Regions from separate parts of the Inquilinus sp. CA228 genome, predicted to be linked through region 3. Evidence: riboswitches for the same ligand, from Rfam matches in the RefSeq annotation. Region 3 holds a riboswitch; each other region holds the start of a gene.
The links. Region 3 has a riboswitch for cobalamin ahead of ACTOWL_RS14135 (GNAT family N-acetyltransferase). Riboswitches for the same ligand answer to the same signal wherever they lie in the genome.
Positions count from the first base shown of each region.

Region 1: it holds a riboswitch for cobalamin, as region 3 does, so the genes downstream of both, ACTOWL_RS17420 (TonB-dependent receptor plug domain-containing protein) here and ACTOWL_RS14135 (GNAT family N-acetyltransferase) in region 3, are expected to answer to the same signal.
Region 2: it holds a riboswitch for cobalamin, as region 3 does, so the genes downstream of both, metE (5-methyltetrahydropteroyltriglutamate--homocysteine S-methyltransferase) here and ACTOWL_RS14135 (GNAT family N-acetyltransferase) in region 3, are expected to answer to the same signal.
Region 4: it holds a riboswitch for cobalamin, as region 3 does, so the genes downstream of both, ACTOWL_RS17220 (ABC transporter substrate-binding protein) here and ACTOWL_RS14135 (GNAT family N-acetyltransferase) in region 3, are expected to answer to the same signal.

Region 1 covers NZ_JBQJIK010000032.1:32,178-37,066, forward strand. Annotated here, with positions in the region: gene ACTOWL_RS17420 (TonB-dependent receptor plug domain-containing protein) at 1-1,761, opposite strand, end outside; cobalamin riboswitch at 1,864-2,059, opposite strand; gene ACTOWL_RS17425 (LysR substrate-binding domain-containing protein) at 2,055-3,071, opposite strand; gene ACTOWL_RS17430 (FMN-dependent NADH-azoreductase) at 3,195-3,818, shown strand; gene ACTOWL_RS17435 (CoA-acylating methylmalonate-semialdehyde dehydrogenase) at 3,891-4,889, opposite strand, start outside.
Region 2 covers NZ_JBQJIK010000055.1:50,806-55,694, forward strand. Annotated here, with positions in the region: gene ACTOWL_RS25250 (CGNR zinc finger domain-containing protein) at 40-663, shown strand; gene metE (5-methyltetrahydropteroyltriglutamate--homocysteine S-methyltransferase) at 691-3,042, opposite strand; cobalamin riboswitch at 3,150-3,361, opposite strand; gene ACTOWL_RS25260 (hypothetical protein) at 4,289-4,889, shown strand, end outside.
Region 3 covers NZ_JBQJIK010000024.1:72,527-77,415, reverse strand. Annotated here, with positions in the region: gene rimM (ribosome maturation factor RimM) at 1-366, opposite strand, end outside; gene rpsP (30S ribosomal protein S16) at 424-792, opposite strand; gene ACTOWL_RS14145 (VOC family protein) at 833-1,228, opposite strand; gene ffh (signal recognition particle protein) at 1,242-2,639, opposite strand; gene ACTOWL_RS14135 (GNAT family N-acetyltransferase) at 2,799-3,380, opposite strand; cobalamin riboswitch at 3,472-3,666, opposite strand; gene dapF (diaminopimelate epimerase) at 3,763-4,602, shown strand; gene ACTOWL_RS14125 (calcium-binding protein) at 4,628-4,889, opposite strand, start outside.
Region 4 covers NZ_JBQJIK010000031.1:70,535-75,423, forward strand. Annotated here, with positions in the region: gene ACTOWL_RS17210 (pyrroloquinoline quinone-dependent dehydrogenase) at 1-534, shown strand, start outside; gene ACTOWL_RS17215 (hypothetical protein) at 650-2,332, shown strand; cobalamin riboswitch at 2,754-2,984, shown strand; gene ACTOWL_RS17220 (ABC transporter substrate-binding protein) at 3,019-4,047, shown strand; gene ACTOWL_RS17225 (FecCD family ABC transporter permease) at 4,044-4,889, shown strand, end outside.

The DNA of each region.
Region 1 (4,889 bases), on a different contig from region 3:
CGCCAGGTTCACCAGCGTATAGCCGTCCAGCGTCACCGGCGAGGAATTGAACACCTCGTCGAAGGCCAGGTCCTTCTGCCGGCCGTTGTAGTCGACGCCGAGATTGACGTTCGCAGCACCCTCCAGGAACCGGTAGTTGACGTTGAGGCTGGCGATGTTGCGCGGCCGGCGCACCAGATCCGCCCCGGTCGCGTCCTCCGCGTCGGTGTAGGTGTAGGCGGCGCGGATGGTCAGGTCGTCGACCGGCGTCACCGACAGACCCAGCTCCACCCCGCGCGCCGTGGCCGTGCCCGGCAGGTTGGCCGAGCTCTGCCCGTTGCCGACGATCAGGTCGCTGATCCGCTGCTCGAACCAGGTCGCGTCCAGCACCACCCGGTCGCCCCAGATCTCCTGGTCGAAGCCGGCGTCCCAGCCCTCCGCATGCTCCGGCTTCAGGTCGGGATTGCCGCGATAGGTGTTGGTGAAGCCGTACAGCTCGAACAGCGTCGGGTTCTTCACCCCGGTGCCGGTGGAGGCGCGCAGCTTGGTGCCCGTGGCCTCGATCCGGTAAGCGGCGGTCAGGCGGTAGGTGGTGGTGTCGTTGAACAGGTCGTTCAGGTCGTGCCGCACGCTGCCGGTCAGGAACAGGCTGTCGAGCAGGCCGAGCTGATACTGCCCGACCAGCCCGGTGGCGCCGATCCGGCGGCTGAAATCGGCGAAGCCGCTGCTGCTGTCGGCCTGCTGCTCCTCATGGTCGACGGCGAAGGTCAGGCGGTGCTCGGCCGGCAGCAATGCCTCGCTGTCCAGCGTCAGGTTGGTCTGGTAGTCGACCCTTGTGGTCTTGCCGCGATAGCTGCTGGTGATGACGTCGTCGCCGTCGCGATAGTCGCGGCTGTCGTCGGTGTAGGACAGGCCGACGATGTGCTCCCACCGGCCGTCGAGCAGCTTGAGCTTGCCCTGGATGCGGCCGAGGAAGGTCGAGCCGTCGACGTCGTCCTTGCTGTCGATGGCGCCGACGCCCCCGGCGAAGCCGTCGAGATCGGTGCGGAAGCGGGTGTAGCGGCCGACCACGTCGATATCGACCAGCTCGTTCGGGTGCAGCCCGATCTTGGTGTAGATCGTGCCGTTGCGGTACCCGTCGGCCTCGCTGCCATGGCGGGCGGACGACGCGCCGTCGGTGCGCAGGCCGGCGGTGCCGATCAGATAGTCGAGGTCGTCATTGCCGCCGCTGACCGAGGCGTTTCCGCGCAACGTGCCGTAGCCGCCGCCCTCGACCGAGGCGGTGCTGCCCACCGGTCCCTCGCCGCGCCGGGTGACGATGTTGACCACGCCGCCGATCGCGTCCGACCCATAGAGGGCACTCTGCGGTCCGCGCAGCACCTCGATCCGCTCGATGTCGTCGGCCATCAGATGGGCGAAGTCGAACTCCGACCCCGCCGAGGGGTCGTTGACCTCGATGCCGTCGATCAGCACGAGCGTCTGGTTGCCTTCCGAGCCGCGGATGCGCAGCTGGGTCAGCCCGCCGAGCGGGCCGGTGCGGTTGACGGCGACGCCCGGCACCTCGCGCAGCACGTCGGAAAGCTGGTGGATCTGCCGGTCCTCCAACTCCTGCCGGGTGATCACGGTAACGGCGCTGCCGACCTGGTCCGCCGGGGTCGGCGTGCGGTTGGCGGTGACCACGATCGGCGGGAGCGTCAGGCCGGGCTCGGCCTCCTGGCCCTCCGCGGGCATGGAGACGCCGGCCGCGAGCAGGACCAGGATGTAGCGGGACGGAACGGACATGGAGACCTCGGGGGACACGCTTGTGGCACGTCACCGCGAACGCTGTCTCCCCGGCCTGCGCCGGTTCGGCAACCACCAGGACACCCCGCCCGGCGTGCTCGCGCGTGACCACGACTGACGGCAGGTCTCCTGGCTTGCGGGTCGTCGCCCTTCCGTCGCCTTCCCGGGGCCCGAAACCCCCAGTGGCATGTTGACGGATGACTCGCCGCTCACAGTTGCGGGGGCAGCCGCGGCGTTGGGCCGAAGCCCGCACCGCGTTCCCTTTTGATCCCGAAGGAACCGTCGCAGCGAAGCTAGTGGGCGGCCGGCCGCGCCGTCAACAGCGCATCGAGGCCGAGCGCGGCGGCGTTGGCGCCGGAATCGGCATAGGGCGGCAGCCGGTCCTCCTCGCGCAGCTCGCTGTCGCAGATCGCCACCATCCGCGGCACCCAGCGCACGACATGGTCGACCAGGGCCCGCACCGCCGGCACCAGGCCGCGGCGCGAGGCGAACACCGCCTGCACCTCGCCCTCCGGCACGCGCCAGTCGAACAGCACATGCTCCAGCAGCCCGGCCTCGATCGCCGGCCGGCAGATATAGTCCGGCAGCAGCGCGGCGCCGAGCCCGTCGATCGCGGCCTGACGCAGGGTGAACATGTCGTCGCTGGCCAGCCGCGGCACATGCGGCACCGATTGCGGCGCGCCTGCCGCGTCGACCAGGGTCCAGACATGGCGACCGTCGGCATGGTGCAGGTCGAGCGTGCCGAGGCGGATCAGATCGACCGGCTCCGTGGGGCGGCCGATCCGGTCGAGCAGCGTCGGCGCCGCCACCACCACGCCGCGGGTCTGGGCCAGCACCCGGACGACGACATCGGAGGGCTCGGTCGGCGGCTTGCGCACCCGGAAGGCCAGGTCGACCCGCTCGTCGATCACGTCGACGCGGCGGCCGGTCAGCTCCATGGCGATGCGCACCGCCGGATGGGCGGCCAGGAAGCTGTTGATCAGCGGCGCGACCATGGTCTGCGCCAGGATGTGCGGGCAGGTGACGCGGATCAGCCCGCTCGGCTCCGACCGCGCCTGGGCCACCGCCTGCTCCGCCGCCTCGGCCTCGGCCAGCATGGTCTCGCAATGGCGCAGGAAGGTCTCGCCGACATCGGTCAGCGACAGCCGGCGGGTGGAGCGCTGCAGCAGCCGGACGCCGAGCCCCTCCTCCAGCGCCGCGATGCGGCGGCTGAGCCGCGACTTGGGCAGGCCGAGGGCCCGGCCGGCGGCGGTGAAGCCGCCCAGTTGCGCCACCTTGGCGAAGAGGCGGAGGTCGTTGAGGTCGAGCATGGCCGTCACCCGCAGTTTATTGTCTCACAGATAGAACGATCCATCGCGAAATTCCAGTCTACAGGTGGATTGCCTCCATCCGTAAATGCAATGCCGATGTCATTTACACCCACGGAGGGGTCCATGAAGATCCTGCAGATCGATTCCAGCCCGCTTGGCGACGCCTCGGTGTCGCGCCAGCTGACCAAGGCGACCGTCGACGCCTGGCGCGCCCGCCACCCGCAGGCCGAGCTGGCGTATCGCGACCTCGTCGCCGACGCGCCCGAGCATCTGACCGCCGAGCGTCTGGCCGTGATCAAGTTCGGCAAGGATGCCGAGCTGACGCCGGTCCAAGCGCAGGAGCGCGCGCTGATCGACAGCGTCGTCGAGGAGTTCCTGTCGGCCGACGTGGTGGTGATCGGCGCGCCGATGTACAACTTCTCGGTGCCGACCCAGCTGAAGGCCTGGATCGACCGGCTGGCCCAGGCAGGGCGGACCTTCCGCTACAGCGAGACCGGCCCGGTCGGCCTGGCCGGCGGGCGCAAGGTGATCGTCGTCTCCACGCGCGGCGGCATCTACACCGCCGGTCTCGAGGCCCTGGATCACCAGGAGGCCTATCTGCGCTCCGTGCTCGGCTTCATCGGCGTCACCGACATCGAGTTCGTGCGCGCCGAAGGGCTGGGATACGGGCCGGAGCACCGCGATCGCGCCGTCGCCGAGGCGCACCAGCAGGCCAAGGCCACCCTGGGCCTGGCCGTGGCGGCCTGAGCCGCCACCGTCCGAAACGCAACGAGGCGGGCTTTCGCCCGCCTCGTCGTTCTCAAGTCCCGGACCGAAGGGTCAGCGCATCACCGGCATGGTGAACTCCGCCCCGCCCTTGATGCCGGTCGGCCAGCGCTCGGTCACCGTCTTCAGCTTGGTGTAGAAGCGCACCCCGTCCGGCCCGTACATGCCGAGATCACCGAAGGCCGAGCGCTTCCAGCCGCCGAAGCTGTGGAACGCCATCGGCACCGGGATCGGCACGTTGACGCCGACCATGCCGACATTGCAGTTGCTGACGAAGGTCCGTGCCGCGTCGCCGTCGCGGGTGAAGATCGCGGTGCCGTTGCCGTATTCGTGCTTGTTCACGAGGTCCAGCGCGGTGGCGAAATCCGGCGTCCGCACCACCGACAGCACGGGCCCGAAGATCTCCTCCCGGTAGATCCGCATTTCCGGCTGCACCTGGTCGAACAGGCAGCCGCCGACGAAATAGCCGTTCTCATAGCCCTGCAGCCTCAGGCCGCGGCCGTCGACCACCAGCCTGGCGCCCTCCTGGACGCCGATGTCGACATAGCCGCGCACCTTGTCGTAGTGCTGCTTCGTCACCAGCGGCCCCATCTCGGCCTCGGGGTCGGTGCCCGGCGCCACCTTCAGCGCCCGCACCTTCGGCTCCAGCTTGGCGATCAGCCTGTCGCCGACATCGCCGACCGCCACCGCCACCGAGATCGCCATGCAGCGCTCGCCGGCCGAGCCGTAGCCCGCGCCCATCAGCGCGTCGACCGCCTTGTCGAGGTCGGCGTCCGGCATCACCACCATGTGGTTCTTGGCGCCGCACAGCGCCTGCACCCGCTTCCCATGCGCCGCCGCGGTCGCATAGATGTACTCGCCGATCGCGGTCGAGCCGACGAAGCTGACCGCCGCCACGCCCGGATGGGTCAAGAGCGTGTCGACCGCGACCTTGTCGCCATGCACCACGTTCAGCACGCCCGGAGGGGCGCCGGCCTCGAGCAGCTTGGCGGCCAGCCAGTTGGCGGCGGACGGGTCCTTCTCCGACGGCTTCAGCACGAAGGTGTTGCCGCA
Region 2 (4,889 bases), on a different contig from region 3:
TACTTATCGGTAAGGTGATCCCATTCGAGGCCGACCGAAGTGAGCCACCAGCTGCCCCCCGCGATGTTCCTCGCCGACGCGCTCGGCCTGGACTTCCTCAACTCGATCGCGACGCCGGTCGACACCCCGGTCGACTGGCTGCCGGACGGTGACGGTCTGCTGTCCTGGCTGGCGCAGGCCGGGATGGTCCCGGAGACCGTCCTGGCGGAGATGCGGGAGCGGGCGATGCCGGGCGAGCTCGACAGCGTGGCGGCGCAGGCGCGCGGCCTGCGGGACTGGTTCCGGGGCTTCGTCCAGAGCCGGAAAGGCCGCCCGCTGACCGCGGATGCGCTGCAGGACCTGCAGCCCCTGAACCGGCTGCTGGAGCGGGACGAGGGCTACTCTCAGATCGTCGTGGGCGGCGGCGGGCTGGCGCTCGGCCCGTTCCGGCGCTGGCGCTCGCCGGACAGCCTGCTGCTGCCGATCGCCGAGGCGATGGCAAGGCTCGTCTGCGAGGAGGACTTCACCCACGTCAAGGCGTGCGAGGGGCCGGTCTGCACGCTGATGTTCGTCGACCACACGCGCGGCCATGCCCGGCGCTGGTGCAGCATGGCGCTGTGCGGCAACCGCGCGAAGCAGGCCGCCCACCGCCACCGTCTGAAGGAGAAAAGGGGGGAGGGGTGACGCTTCCGCCGCCCCTCCCACCCGCGATCAGGCAGCTTCGCGCAGCTGCCGCGCGGCCGCGACCATGTTGACCAGGGCCGGCCGCACCTCGGCCCAGCCGCGGGTCTTCAGGCCGCAATCGGGGTTGATCCAGATCTGCCGGTCGGACAGGCGCTGCCGGGCGAGCCGCAGCAGCGCCGTGATTTCCTCCACCTCCGGCACCCGCGGCGAATGGATGTCGTAGACGCCCGGCCCGATCTCGTTCGGGTACCGGTAGGTCGTGAACGCGTCGAGCAGCTCCATCGTCGAGCGGGAGGTCTCGATCGAGATCACGTCGGCATCCATCGCGGCGATGGCGTCGATGATCTGGTTGAACTCCGAATAGCACATATGGGTGTGGATCTGGGTCTCGTCCCGGACGCCGGAGGCGCACAGGCGGAAGCTCTCCACCGCCCAGTCCAGATAGGCCTTCCAGTCGGACCGGCGCAGCGGCAGGCCCTCGCGCAGCGCCGCCTCGTCGATCTGGATCATCGCGGCGCCGGCCTCCTCCAGGTCCAGCACCTCGTCCCGGATCGCCAGGGCGATCTGCCGGCACGCCTCGCTGCGGGGCAGGTCGTCGCGCACGAAGGACCAGTTCAGGATGGTGACCGGCCCGGTCAGCATGCCCTTGACCGGCTTCTCCGTCACCGACTGGGTATAGCTCCACCACCCGACGGTCATCGAGCGCGGACGCGACACGTCGCCATACAGCACCGGCGGCCGGACGCAGCGCGAGCCGTAGGACTGCACCCAGCCATGCCTGGTGAAGGCGAAGCCGGCCAGCTGCTCGCCGAAATACTGCACCATGTCGTTGCGCTCGAACTCGCCATGCACCAGCACGTCGAGGCCGATCTCCTCCTGCCAGCGGATGGTGCGCGCCGTCTCCTCCTTCAGGAAGGTCTCGTACTGGCCGTCGGTCAACGCGCCCTTGGCATGGGCCGAGCGGGCGCGGCGGACCTCGGCGGTCTGCGGGAAGGAGCCGATCGTGGTGGTCGGGAACAGCGGCAGGCCGAAGCGCCGGTGCTGGGTCTCGGCCCGGGCCGTGAAGACGTTGCCGCGCCGGGCCATCTCAGCCGTCACCGCCGCCATCCGGGCGGCCACCGCGGAATCATGCACCTTCGGCGACGTCTTGCGCGCGGCCGCCGCCTTGGCAGAGGCGTCCAGCACCTCGGCCACCGCATCGCGGCCCTGCGCCAGGGCCCGGCCGAGCGCCGACAGCTCGCCCATCTTCTGCACGGCGAAGGCCAGCCAGCTCCTGACGTCGGCGTCGAGCTCGTTCTCCAGCTCCAGATCGATCGGCACGTGCAGCAGCGAGCAGGACGGGGCGATCTGCACCCGGTCGGCGCCGCGGGCGGCGACGATCGGCTCCAGCCAGCCCAGCAGCGCCGGCAGGTCGGCACGCCAGATGTTGCGGCCGTCGATCACGCCGAGCGACAGCACCAGCTCGCGCGGTGCCTTGTCGAGTGCGGCGGGAAGCTGGCTCGGCGCCCGCACCAGGTCGAGATGCAGCCCGGCCACCGGCAGGGACACGGCCGTCGCCAGGTTCTCGCCGAGGCCGCCGAAATAGGCCGCAACCATGATCTTCAGCTGCGGCGCCGCCTGTGCCAGCGCGGCATAGGCCCGGCGCAGCGCGGCACGGTCGGCGTCGTCGAGGTCCAGCACCAGGCAAGGCTCGTCGATCTGCACCCAGTCGGCCCCCTCGGCGGCCAGGCGCTGCAGCACCTCGGCATAGACCGGCAGCAGCCCGTCCAGCAGCGCCAGCGGGTCCGGCATGGAGCCGTGGCTCTTGCCGAGCTTGAGGAAGGTCACCGGCCCGAGCAGCACGGGGCGCGTCCGGTAGCCCAGCGCCTTGGCCTCGCGGTACTCCTCGACCGGCTTCAGCGAGGACAGGGCGAAGCGCTGCCCCTCGGCGAATTCAGGCACCATGTAGTGGTAGTTGGTATCGAACCACTTGGTCATCTCCTGGGCCGGCACGCCATGGCCATGGTCGTGGCCATGGCCGCAGGCGGCGTCGCCGACATCGGCCTGAGACCCGCGCGCCATGGCGAAATAGGTGGCCAGCGGCACCGGGCCGCCGGCCCAGCCATAGGCGGCGGGAATGGCCCCGACCATGACGCTGATGTCCAGCACCTGGTCGTAGAACGAGAAGTCGTTCGACGGGATCACGGTGACGCCGAGCGCGTGCTGGCGCGCCCAGTTGGCGGCGCGCAGCGCGGCCGCCGTCTCCTGCAACGCCGTCTCGTCGGACTTGCCCGACCAGAAGCTCTCGAGGGCCGACTTCAGCTCGCGGCGCGGACCGATCCGCGGCGTGCCGAGCGTGGCGACAGCCAGGGGGCTGATAGGAACGGAAGAAACAGACATCGGCTTGGACTCCAGATCTGGAGGCAAAGGCCGAGCGACGCGTGCGCGATCCACGGACGACGGGCGCCGGCGGAATCGCGAGCGCACCACCGGGACACCCCGCCCAGGGACGTTATGGTGTCGCGGCAGGTCTCCTGGCTTGCGGGTCGTCGCCTCGGTCCGGCCTTCCCGGGGCCTTGCGGCTCCAGTGACTCGGAATGGACCTCGGCTCGCCGCTCACAGTTGCGGGGGCAGCTCCGGCATCGCCTCGCGGCCCACCGGATTCCCTCTTAGCTCCGGCGCCCAAGGGGCCCGGAGAACCACGACCGGCCGACTCTGGCGATACGGGGGCGGGGCGTCAAGAGATACATAAAAACATCTTTATGTTTCTATGCTCGAATTGGCCTGCAGCTGGACCGTCGGTGCACGATAGGCGGTCCGCATTCGATCCTGAGCGGACGATCGCTGGTCCAACTGGCCTCCAAGAGGGGTGGCATATGCCACGTTGAGCCTTACCCACAAACACAACTGAACTCCGCACATCGCCGGCTTCGGCTTCCTCTTGCGGAGTCATCAGACAGACTAAAGCTCGACTAACCGTTTACGATTTTCGGTACTTGTCCCAAAAAAACATAAAAACAAAAATCAATAATACGAGAATTATAGCGAATTTCCCAAACAAGAATGCCAAATTCTGTGCTTCGAAGTCACCCTCGTGTCTATTTACGAAGCCTGTTACGCAAATCGGAATAATGAACATAAATATTGGTATTATGTAATACCACCTCCATTTCCTCTTTCCCTGATCGTCAGCAGAATTTTTGCTGTCCATCACAAGTTCCGCCATGATATCTCGGGGGGAATATTTGGCCTGCTTAGCCTAGGCTCCGCCAAACGCGCCTAATCGAGTCACGAGATGCTTTTATTCTGCCATGTTATCGAATGGCGGCAAAGGGGGAATCCGCCTTCGTCTACTTGGGAGACAGCGCCGCATGACCCCTATTCACGCTTGCGGCCGAGAGTTGTGGTGGCGCCGCTCCCCTCCTTTAGTCCGCTTTCCGCCCTTCGCGGACCTGTGCAGGCGCGTTGGAAAGTCCCCAGCGCAAGGACCTGACGATCCAGATGCGGCGGCCCCGCTCTGCCGATGGCACGCAGCGCTCGGTGAGCCGGTCTGGGCACCCTTCGAAAGCGTCGGATTTCCTGGCGCTCCGGCAGTGAACACAATGTTCATTGCGCTCATCCGTGACTATGGTTCATGATATGTTCTATGGATGAGGCGCAATCCGAACCGATCCGGCCGACCGATCCCGACATGAACTGGACGGGCTGGGCGCTGCACACGCTGCGCCAGGCGGTCGAGATCGACATGCGCTGCAAGCGGCTGACCGAGCGGCAGCAGGAGAGGGCCCATCTGGACCCGAAGGCGCCGCCCGATTTCGGCCTGATCCAGGCGCGCCTCACGCGCTCGGTGCGGCTGTCGATCGCCCTGACCGAGCGGATCCGCACCGGCTTCATGACGCGGCGGGACGAGCGGAAGGCCTCGGGCGAGGAGCAGCGCCGCCGGCAGCGGCGGGAGCGCGCGGCCGGGATGGTGGCCGAGGCGGCGGCGAAGCCCGAGGAGGGCCTGGACGCCGAGTGCATGCGGTCGATGGCGTGGGAGAAGCTGGTCGAGGACGAGATCCTGGACGCGCAGCTGGACACGCTGTCGGCGGCGGAATTCGTGCAGGAGGTCTGCCGCAAGATCGGCTACCCGCCGGACCCGATCCGGCTGCCCCAGAGCTGGGACGACATCTTCGAGGCGAAGGCCCCGGCGAAGCCCGCCGATCGCGAGCCCACGGACGACTGGTTCGTCAAGCCGGACGAGTCCG
Region 3 (4,889 bases):
GAACACGGCGCGGACCGTGCCGAAGACGGTCCCGTCCGCCAGCACCGCCGCCAGGCCGACCAGGTCGGCGTGGTAGAACTCGTCCTCCTCGGGCTCCGGCAGGGCGGCGCGGTCGACATAGAGCCGCAGGCCGCGCAGGGCGTCGGCCGCGTCGCGGTCGGCGACGCCCTCGACCCGCACGATCCAGTGGTCCTTGGCCCAGGACAGCAGTTGCAGGGCGAGGCGCCGCGCCCCGGCCTCGTCAGAGACCGGGCCGTAGGCGGTCAGGTCCTCCGGGGCGGCGGTGACGGGCTTGACCTTCACCAGGCCGCGGACGCCGTGCGCCCCGGTGATCTGGCCGACGCAGACCTTGGAGGATGAAGTCATGGCGGAGAATCCGGCCGGCACCCTTCACCCCGCGCGGGGCAAGGGCGCCCGTACGGATCAGGCCTCGGCCGGAGCCTCGGCGGCCTTGGCGGCGGCCTCGGCCGCAGCCTTGGCGCGCTCCTGGGCCTTCGCCTTCGGCGCCGACTTCGACGGGCTCTCGCGATACACCGGCATCGGCGCCAGCTCGGCCTGGCCGAGGAACTTGGCGACGCGATCGGTCGGCTGGGCGCCGACCGACAGCCAATGCTTGATCCGGTCGGCCTTCAGCACCAGGCGCTCCGGATGATCCTTCGCCAGCATCGGGTTGTAGGTGCCGACCTTCTCGACGAAGCGGCCGTCGCGCGGGCTGCGCGTGTCGGCGATCACGATCGAGTAGAACGGGCGCTTCTTGGCGCCGCCACGGGTCAGGCGGATCTTGACGGACATTACGGTACTCTCCTCAGGTCAAGCTTGCTGTTGGGGAAACTCAGGCGGGGTCGTGACAGACGGCTTCGACGTGGTGCCCGTCGGGGTCGATCACGAAGGCGCCATAGTAGTTCGGGTGGTAGTGCGGCCGCGGGCCCGGCGCGCCGTTGTCGCGGCCGCCGGCGGCCAGGGCCGCGGCATGGAAGGCGTCGACCGAGGCCCGGTCCGGCGCGCCGAAGGCGATGTGCAGGCCGGGCATCGGCGCCAGCTTGCCGGCCTCGGCCTTGCCGATCCAGAAATGGCCGGTCCGCGCCGGCATCGGCTCGCCATAGCCGGTGGCGTCGTCGAAATCGAGAATGCGGCCGTAGCCGAGCGGCGCCAGCGCCGCGTCGTAGAAGGCACGGCTGGCGCCCAGGTCGGCGACGCCGATGGAGACGTGGTCGAGCATCATGGTCATGACGATCCCCTCCTCACATCTTGAAGCCGGGCGGCAGCATGCCGGGCGGCAGCTTGGGCATGCCGCGCATCATCCCGGCCTTCCCCAGCTTCTTCATCCGCTTCATCATGTCGGCCATCTGCTGATGCTGCTTCAGCAGCTTGTTGACGTCCTGCACCGATGTGCCGGAGCCGGCGGCGATCCGCACCTTGCGCTTGGCGTGGATGATCTTCGGGTTGCGGCGCTCGACCGGCGTCATCGAGGAGATGATCGCCTCCTGCCGCTTGATCATCTTGTCGTCCATGCCGGCAGTCTTCATCTGGTCCTTGATCTTGCCGACGCCGGGCAGCATGCCCATCAGCCCCTGCAGCCCGCCCATCTTGCGCATCTGGCGCAGCTGGGAGGCGAGGTCCTCGAGGTCGAACTCGCCCTTCTGGATCTTGGCCGCGAGCTTCTCGGCATCCTCCTTCTCGATCGTCTGCGCCGCCTTCTCGACCAGGCTGACGACGTCGCCCATGCCAAGGATGCGGTTGGCGATACGGTCGGGATGGAACAGCTCCAGCGCGTCCATCTTCTCGCCCACGCCGATCAGCTTGATCGGCTGGCCGGTGACGGCGCGCATCGACAGGGCGGCGCCGCCGCGGCTGTCGCCGTCGACCCGGGTCAGGACGATGCCGGTGATGCCGACCCGCTCATGGAAGGTGCGGGCGACGTTGACCGCGTCCTGGCCGGTCATGGCGTCGGCCACCAGCAGGGTCTCGGTCGGCTTGGTGGCGTCGCGGATCGCCACCACCTCGGCCATCAGCTCCTCGTCGATGGCGAGGCGGCCAGCGGTGTCGAGCAGGACGACGTCGAAGCCCTCGAGCCGGCCGCGCTCCATGGCGCGGCGGGCGATGGCCAGCGGCTCCTGCCCAGCAATGATCGGCAGGGTGGTGACGCCGATCTGCTCGCCCAGGATCTTCAGCTGCTCCTGCGCCGCCGGGCGCCGCGTGTCGAGCGACGCCATCAGGACCTTGCGGTTGTCGCGATCCTTCAGGCGCAGGGCGAGCTTGCCGGTGGTGGTGGTCTTGCCCGAGCCCTGCAGGCCGACCATCAGCACCGGCACCGGCGGCACGGCGATCAGGTTGATCGGGGTCGCGGCGTTGAGGTCCGGCGCCTCGCCGGGCGTGCCGCCCAGCATCTCGATCAGGCAGTCATGGACGATCTTGATGACCTGCTGGCCGGGGGTGACCGAGCGCAGCACCTCCGCCCCGACCGCCCGCTCGCGCGCCTTGTCGACGAAGTCCTTGACCACCGGCAGGGCGACATCGGCCTCGAGCAGCGCCACGCGCACCTCGCGCATGACGGCGCCGACATCGGCCTCCGTCAGCGCGCCGCGCTTGCGAAGCCGGTCGAAGATGTCGCCGAGACGGCCGCTCAGACCTTCGAACATGATCGCCCTTCGAATTCCGCAACCCCAAACGGAAAAGCGCCAGTGCGCGACACTCGCGAACTGGCGGCACCCCTTGGGGTCTCGCTGCGGGCCGATCCCGCAACGGTCGGTCTTTTAGGCGGATGGGGCCGCGGAGTCAACCGCGGCCCGGCCGAACGGTCAGTCCTTCTCCCGACGCAGCACCAGGATGAAGCCGTCCTCGCCCGGCAGGCCGCGGCCGGCTTCGGAGGGGACGGCGCCCTCGGCGGTCGACGGCGGCGGCTCACTGCGGTCGAGAAAGGCCTCCATGGCCGCGACCGGCCAGCGCCAGATGGTCTTGTCCTCCGGCGCCGCGCCGATGCCGGCATAGAGCCGGCGGGCATCGGCATTGTCCGACGCCATCTCCCAGCGCACCCGCATCGCCTGGGACACGCCGATATCGGCCAGCGACCGCATCAGCTGCCGGCCGATGCCGCGGCCGCGCGCCCGGTCGCGGACATAGACGTCGTCGACCCGGATGAAGTCGCCGCCGGTCCAGATCGAATAGTCGATGGTGTAGCTGACATAGCCGACCACGCCGCTGCCATCCTCGGCGAGCAGGCCGCGGAAGCGCGGCGGCACCTCGGCCAGCGCCTCGTCGAGATCGGCGCGCTGCGCCGTCATCGCCGCTTGCTCGCCGGCGATTGCCGCGAGCTCGCGCAGCATGTCGAGCAGCATCGGCACATCCGCGGCCACCAGCGGCCGCACGGTCAGATCGGACACCACAGCATCTCCCGCCTTCGGCAGGGGTCCGGGAGGGGCCGGCCGGACAGGCTGCCGTCCGACGCGCCGCCCGGGGACACCCCGCCCCGTCACACGCACTCATCCGACGGCAGGTCTCCTGGCTCGCGGGTCGCCGCCGCACGCCCCCTTCCCGGGATCAGCCGGTGGCTTCGGGCGCGGGCTCGCCGCTTACAGTTGCGGGGGCAGCGCCGGCCTTGCCCGAATAGGCTCACCGGCTTCCCTTTTCACCCCGGTCTCCCGGGGCACCGTCGGCCGTCATGCTAGCCGCCGGCCCTCGCCCTGTCGATCACGCAGGGCTCCGCCCTCGCGCACCGAGGCCGGTTGATGCCATATGAGAGCGGGAGAGACTTGGGAGCGGGCGATGGACGGGCTGCCGTTCTGGAAGATGCACGGGCTGGGCAACGACTTCGTGGTGCTGGACGCGCGCGAGCGGCCGATCCCGATCCATCCCGACCAGGCGCGGCGCATCGCCGACCGGCACCGCGGCGTCGGCTTCGACCAGCTGCTGGTGATCGAGCCGGCGCAGACCGCAGGCGCCGACGTGTTCATGCGCATCCTCAATGCCGACGGCACCGAATCGGGCGCCTGCGGCAACGGCACGCGCTGCGTCGCCGCGCTGGTGATGGCCGACAGCGGCGCCGACCGGGCCGTGGTCGAGACCCGCAGCGGCCTGCTGGAATGCCGCAACGCCCCCCAGGGCGGCGTCACCGTCGACATGGGCCCGGCCCGGCTGGGCTGGCAGGACATCCCGCTGGCGCATGAGGCCGACACGCTGCACCTGCCGGTGTCGTCCGGCGCGCTGTCGGACGCGGTCGGCGTGTCGATGGGCAACCCGCACGCCGTGTTCTTCGTGCCGGACGCCGAGAAGGTGCAGATCGACGGCGTCGGCCCGGTGCTGGAGCACGACCCGCTGTTCCCCGAGCGCGCCAATATCGGCGTGGTCCAGATGCTGGCCCGCGACCGGCTGCGCTATCGGGTGTGGGAGCGCGGCGTCGGCGTCACCCAGGCCTGCGGCAGCGGCGCCTGCGCCGCCGCCGTGGCCGCCGTGCGCCGAGGCCTGGCCGAGCGCACCGCCTGGGTCGACCTCGACGGCGGCACCCTCCTGATCGAATGGCGCGAGAGCGACGGCCATGTGCTGATGACCGGCCCGGCCGAGACCAGCTTCGCCGGCATCCTGTCGCGCGGCCTGCTGGACGGCTGACCCCGCGGCCAGCCGTCCGCGCGGGTCAGAGCACGAAGTCGCCGGCGACGAGGGCGAAGTTGCCGGTGAGCACGATGTGGAAGTCGGAGACGCCGTCGCCGTTGACGTCGCCGGCGATGGTGGTGACGCCAGGGCTGGTGTTGGCGGCGCGCAACTCGCCGGCATGGTGCGTGAACAGCCCGGAGCCGATGAAGGTGAAGGACTGGTTGCCGGCGACGCCGGTGACGGCGTCGATCGCCGACAGATCGATCTTGTCGCCCTGGGCCCGGACGAAGTCGGCGATCCGG
Region 4 (4,889 bases), on a different contig from region 3:
GGGCCCGTTCCGGGTGGATCGGGCATTCGCATCTGCCCGATCGCGGCGGTGCAGTGGAACGGCCCGGCTTACAGCCCGGAGACTGGCCTCCTGTACATGAACGGCATCGACTGGTGCGCGCAGGCCATCAAGGGCCCGACCCCGGTCTACAAGGCCGGCCAGCCCTATCTCGGCTGGGCCAACTTCTATGGCACCCGCGATCCGGTGGCGGAGGCGTTCGGCTGGATCAATGCGATCGATCCGACGCTGGGAGCCGTCGCCTGGCGCGTGAGGGTGCCGTCCATTCCCCTTGGCGGGATCGTCGCCACCGCAGGTGGCCTGGTCATCACCGGCACGACCGATGGCACCCTCCTGACGCTCGATGCGCAGACCGGCACGGAGCTCTTCAGGACGAATGTCGGCGGCGCCATCGGCGGCGGCATCATCACCTACGAGGCCGGCGGCAAGCAATTCATTGCCGTCGCGGCCGGTGACAACAATGGCACCTATCAGACGAAGGGTCAGAACACGATCGTCGTGCTCGGCCTTCCCTGAGCACGACGATCTGCCGCGCCCGTGGTCCCTGAGCGCCCGGACCTCAAACAACGGAGATCATGTCATGTCACACCGCTCCCTTGTCCGCTGCCTCGTCGCCGCCGGATGCAGCGCCGTGGCCGTCCTGTCCGGCGCGCCGCCGGTCCAGGCCCAGGACCCTCAGATCAGTCCTGTCCTTCCCGGCGACATCGGCTCGGGCGCCACGAACGCCACCCTGGCCGAAGCCAGCACGTTCGCCTGGCAGGAATTCATCGCCCTGAACTGGCCGGCCGCGCAGCTGAACGGCACGGTGCAGCGCGGCCAGGCGGACATGGGCGCAAAGTTCGGCCAGGCCGGAGCGACGCCGTTGGTGTGGGAGAGCTACAGGCAGAAGGTGGAAATATTCCCCGGCGCCAACAACGCCATCCCCCCGCACGGCGCCGATAGGCCAGGCACTCCGCAGGACCCCTACAACTATAGCGATCCGCCGCTATACCTCTATTCCGGCGGGACCATCCCCAACGGCGGCGTCGTGGACGCCTGCCCCGGCCAGGACCCCGTGGCTCAGCCCGCCTGGGTCAACCTGGACGAAACCAGCCAGATCGGTTTGGACCAGATGTACGCCGGGATCGTCGATGTCCCTGCGGCGACACAGCCCAACAGCGCCCCGCAACTGATCCGCTTCCTGGCCAAGGCGAACCAGACGGAATACGACTACATCGTCGGAAACAAGCTGTGGTTCACCACCGGCGACGCCTACACGAACCGGATCACGACGTGGCAGGCCGCTCTCGGAAACGGCCAGCCGCCCGATCCCAACTCCGTGATCACGCTGCCCGCCGGCACGGTCGAAGTGAAGGCCGCGTGGCGGCCGCTGGCGAACGGTGAGGATCCCAGCCATTTCCATATGACCACCGTCCGCTACTATGAGCCGGGTTCGAACGGCAATCCCTGCTATCGGCAGGACCAGTGGGCCCTGGCGGGCTTGCACATCATCCAGAAGACGCCGTCGGCACCCTATTTCGTCTTCGCCACCTTCGAGCAGGCGGACAACGTGCTGAACGCCGACGGCGTCGCGACGGAGGACCCCAACGGCAAGGTGGTGATCCCCACCGCCGGGCCCAACACGCCCGCCCTCGTCTATACCGACGACCCGAACACCCCGACCGTGACGACGAATCCCGCCAACACCTTCTGCGACACTCCCGGCAAGCGGCTCTACTATCAGGAGCTGCCGCCCGGCACGCCGCCGGACGGCACGCCGGTCGGCGGCAATATCTGCGTGGATGCCCGCTACGAGGCCATCCCGCCCGTGGTGCAGGCTGCCAATTCCACCTTCCACGGTCTCATTTCGGCTTACAACGCCGAAAACAACCTGAATTCCCCCTGGCTCTATTACAAGCTGGTCAGTGTCCAGGCCGTGCCGCTCAATCTTGCGGACATCAGCACGGATCCCGACAGCACGCGGCAAATCGGCAATTTCTACCAGGCCAACATCGTCGTGGAGACGGATTACACGCTGCAGCAGTTTCTTGGCCGCATCGCCGCCGACCAGGCCCCCACACGCTATCCGTCCCAAGGCACGTCGCAGAATTTCCAGAATGTCCGCGTGGCCGCAGGCAGCCAGTTCACCACGTACCAGATGGGCGGCTGCATGGGCTGTCACGGCAACGCCCAGGTGGGAGGAACGGATTTCAGCTTCATCGTCGGCGGCAACAGCTTCAACACGACGCCCGACACCCCCGAAGCCAACCCTGAGAAGCAGGCGCTGTACCTCTCCCTGTTCGGCAATCCGCTCCCGGCGGACTTCAAGAAATAGGCCGCGGTCCGGGAGCGATTCAGAAAGGGCTGCGATTCCGGTCGCAGCCCTTTCATTGTCGCCCTTCGCCCGGCCGCTCGAGGCTACGGACATCCCGGCGGAGCCGAAGCGCCGCCGGCCTTCGGGCGCCGGGCCGCCGGCCGCGAAACCGGACAGTAGCTGAGAGACCGGCTGTCCCGACCTTGAATCCGTCATGGCGAGCCCCGCAGGGGCGTGGCCATCCGGCGGTGCCGTGCCGGGATCTCCGCCTCGATTGACCGGCTCTCGGCGTCGCTGAGAGGCCGTCTTGAAACTCGCTGCGACGAGTCGGCTGGCGTGGTTCTCGAGAACCGGCGCGCAGCGGACTTTTGGGTCCGTGAGCACCGGAAGCGCAGAGAACCGCGTCAGACGACCGGCGCAGTAGAGTTTCGAGATGGCCTCTGATACACATCGCGGCGACGGTTCCCCTATGGGATCAAAAGGGAACACGGTGGCGCCCCCCAATCAATTGCGAGGGGGGCGGAATCCGTGGCTGCCCCCGCAACTGTCAGCGGATCGCCGAGCGTCCTGGTGGCCTCTCAAGGGCCATGCCACTGCCCGCAACACGGGTGGGAAGGCCGACGCGAAGCCATGATCCGCGAGCCAGGAGACCTGCCGTCGCAGCGCAATCCGTTTCCCGGGCGGGGTGGCCCGGGCAGGAGGTTTTCGTGACGGCATTCCGATCTTTCTCTTCGCATGTCCTGGCCCTGGCCGGGCTTCTCATCCTGTCGCCGGCGGCCCGGGCCGACCCGACGCAGTACCCGCTGACGATCCGCAACTGCGGCGTCGACGTCACCTTCGCCAAGGCGCCGCAACGCGCCGTGGCGATCGGGCAGAGCAGCACCGAGATCCTGCTGTCGCTCGGCCTGGCCGACCGCATCGTCGGCACCGCCGTCTGGTTCGGGCCGGTGCTGCCAGCCTACGAGGCGGCGAACGCCAGGATCCCGCGCTTGGCCGACAACGATCCCAGCTTCGAAGCCGTGGTCGGCAAGGAGCCGAAGCTGGTGACGGCCCAATTCGAATGGCATGTCGGGCCGCAGGGCTCGGTCGGCACCCGCGAGCAGTTCGCCGGCCTCGGCATCCCGACCTACGTCTCGCCGGCCGATTGCGTCGAGAAGGACAATTCCGGCGGCGGCGACGGCGTGCGCAAGCAGCTGTTCAGCATGGACCTCGTCTATCAGGAGATCCGCGACCTGGCCCGGATCTTCGACGTCGCCGACCGCGGCGAGGCTCTGGTCGCCGACCTGCGGCGGCGCGAGGCCGCGGCCATCGCCTCGGTGGCCGGCGCCCGGCTCGACAACGTGCCGATGGTGTTCTGGTTCTCCAGCAAGGAGGTCGCGGGCGAGGCCTTCGTCGCCGGCAAGAACGGCGTGCCGGCCTGGATCCTGCAGCAGCTCGGCGCCCGCAACGTCATCACCACGGAGGAGGAGTGGCCGCTGGTGAGCTGGGAGCGGATCGCCGCCGCCAACCCCGCGATCATCGTGATGGCGGAGATGAGCCGCCGCCGCTACGCCGCCGACGACACTGCGGTGAAGCAGCACTTCCTCGCCACCGACCCGGTGGCCAGCCAGCTCGAGGCGGTCAAGCACAAGCATTTCGTGGTGATGGACGTGCAGGCGATGCAGCCCTCGATCCGCGCCGTCGACGGCATCGAGGCGGTGGCCCGCGGCATCAAGAGCTTCGGTCTCGGGGGGTGAGGCCGCTTTTCGGCGACGGCTGGGGCGTCCGCGTCCTGCTGGCCGTGCTGTCGCTGGCGGCGCTGGTCGCGGCCATCGCCCTGGCCGTGTCGATCGGCGAGATGGCGATCCCCCTGTCCACCACGTTCCAGGCCTTGGGCAACCGGCTGTTCGGCGCCGGCTTCGCGCTCAGCCCGATCCAGGAAGGCGTAGTCTGGGACTACCGGCTCAGCCGCGCTTTGGTCGCCGCCTGCTGCGGCGCCGCGCTGGCCCTGTCCGGCGCGATCCTGCAGGCGCTGCTGCGCAACCCGCTGGCCGAGCCCTATGTCCTCGGCATCTCCGCCGGGGCGTCGACCGGCGCCGTCGCGGTGATGATCGCGGGCTTCGGCGGTGGCGCCATTTCGCTCTCCGGCGGCGCCTTCATCGGCGCCGTCCTGGCCTTCGTCCTGGTGTCGCTGCTGGCGGCCGGGGTCGGCGGCGGCATCGACCGCGTCATCCTGGCCGGCGTCGCCGGGTCGCAGCTGTTCAACGCGCTGACCTCCACCATCGTCACCACCTCGGCCAATGCCGAACAGGCGCGCGGCGTGATGTTCTGGCTGCTCGGCAGCCTCGGCGGGGTGCGCTGGCCGGATGTGCAGGTGGCCGTGCCGGTCGCGGCGATCGGCTTCGTCCTGTGCATCCTGCACGCCCGCGCGCTCGACGCCTTCACCTTCGGGGCGGATGCCGCCGCCTCGCTCGGCATCGCCGTAACGCGGGTGCGGGTGGTGCTGTTCGCGGCCACCGCGGCGATGACGGCGACCATGGTCAGCATCGTCGGGTCGGTCGGCTTCGTCGGCCTCGTCATTCCCCACGCGGCGCGCTTC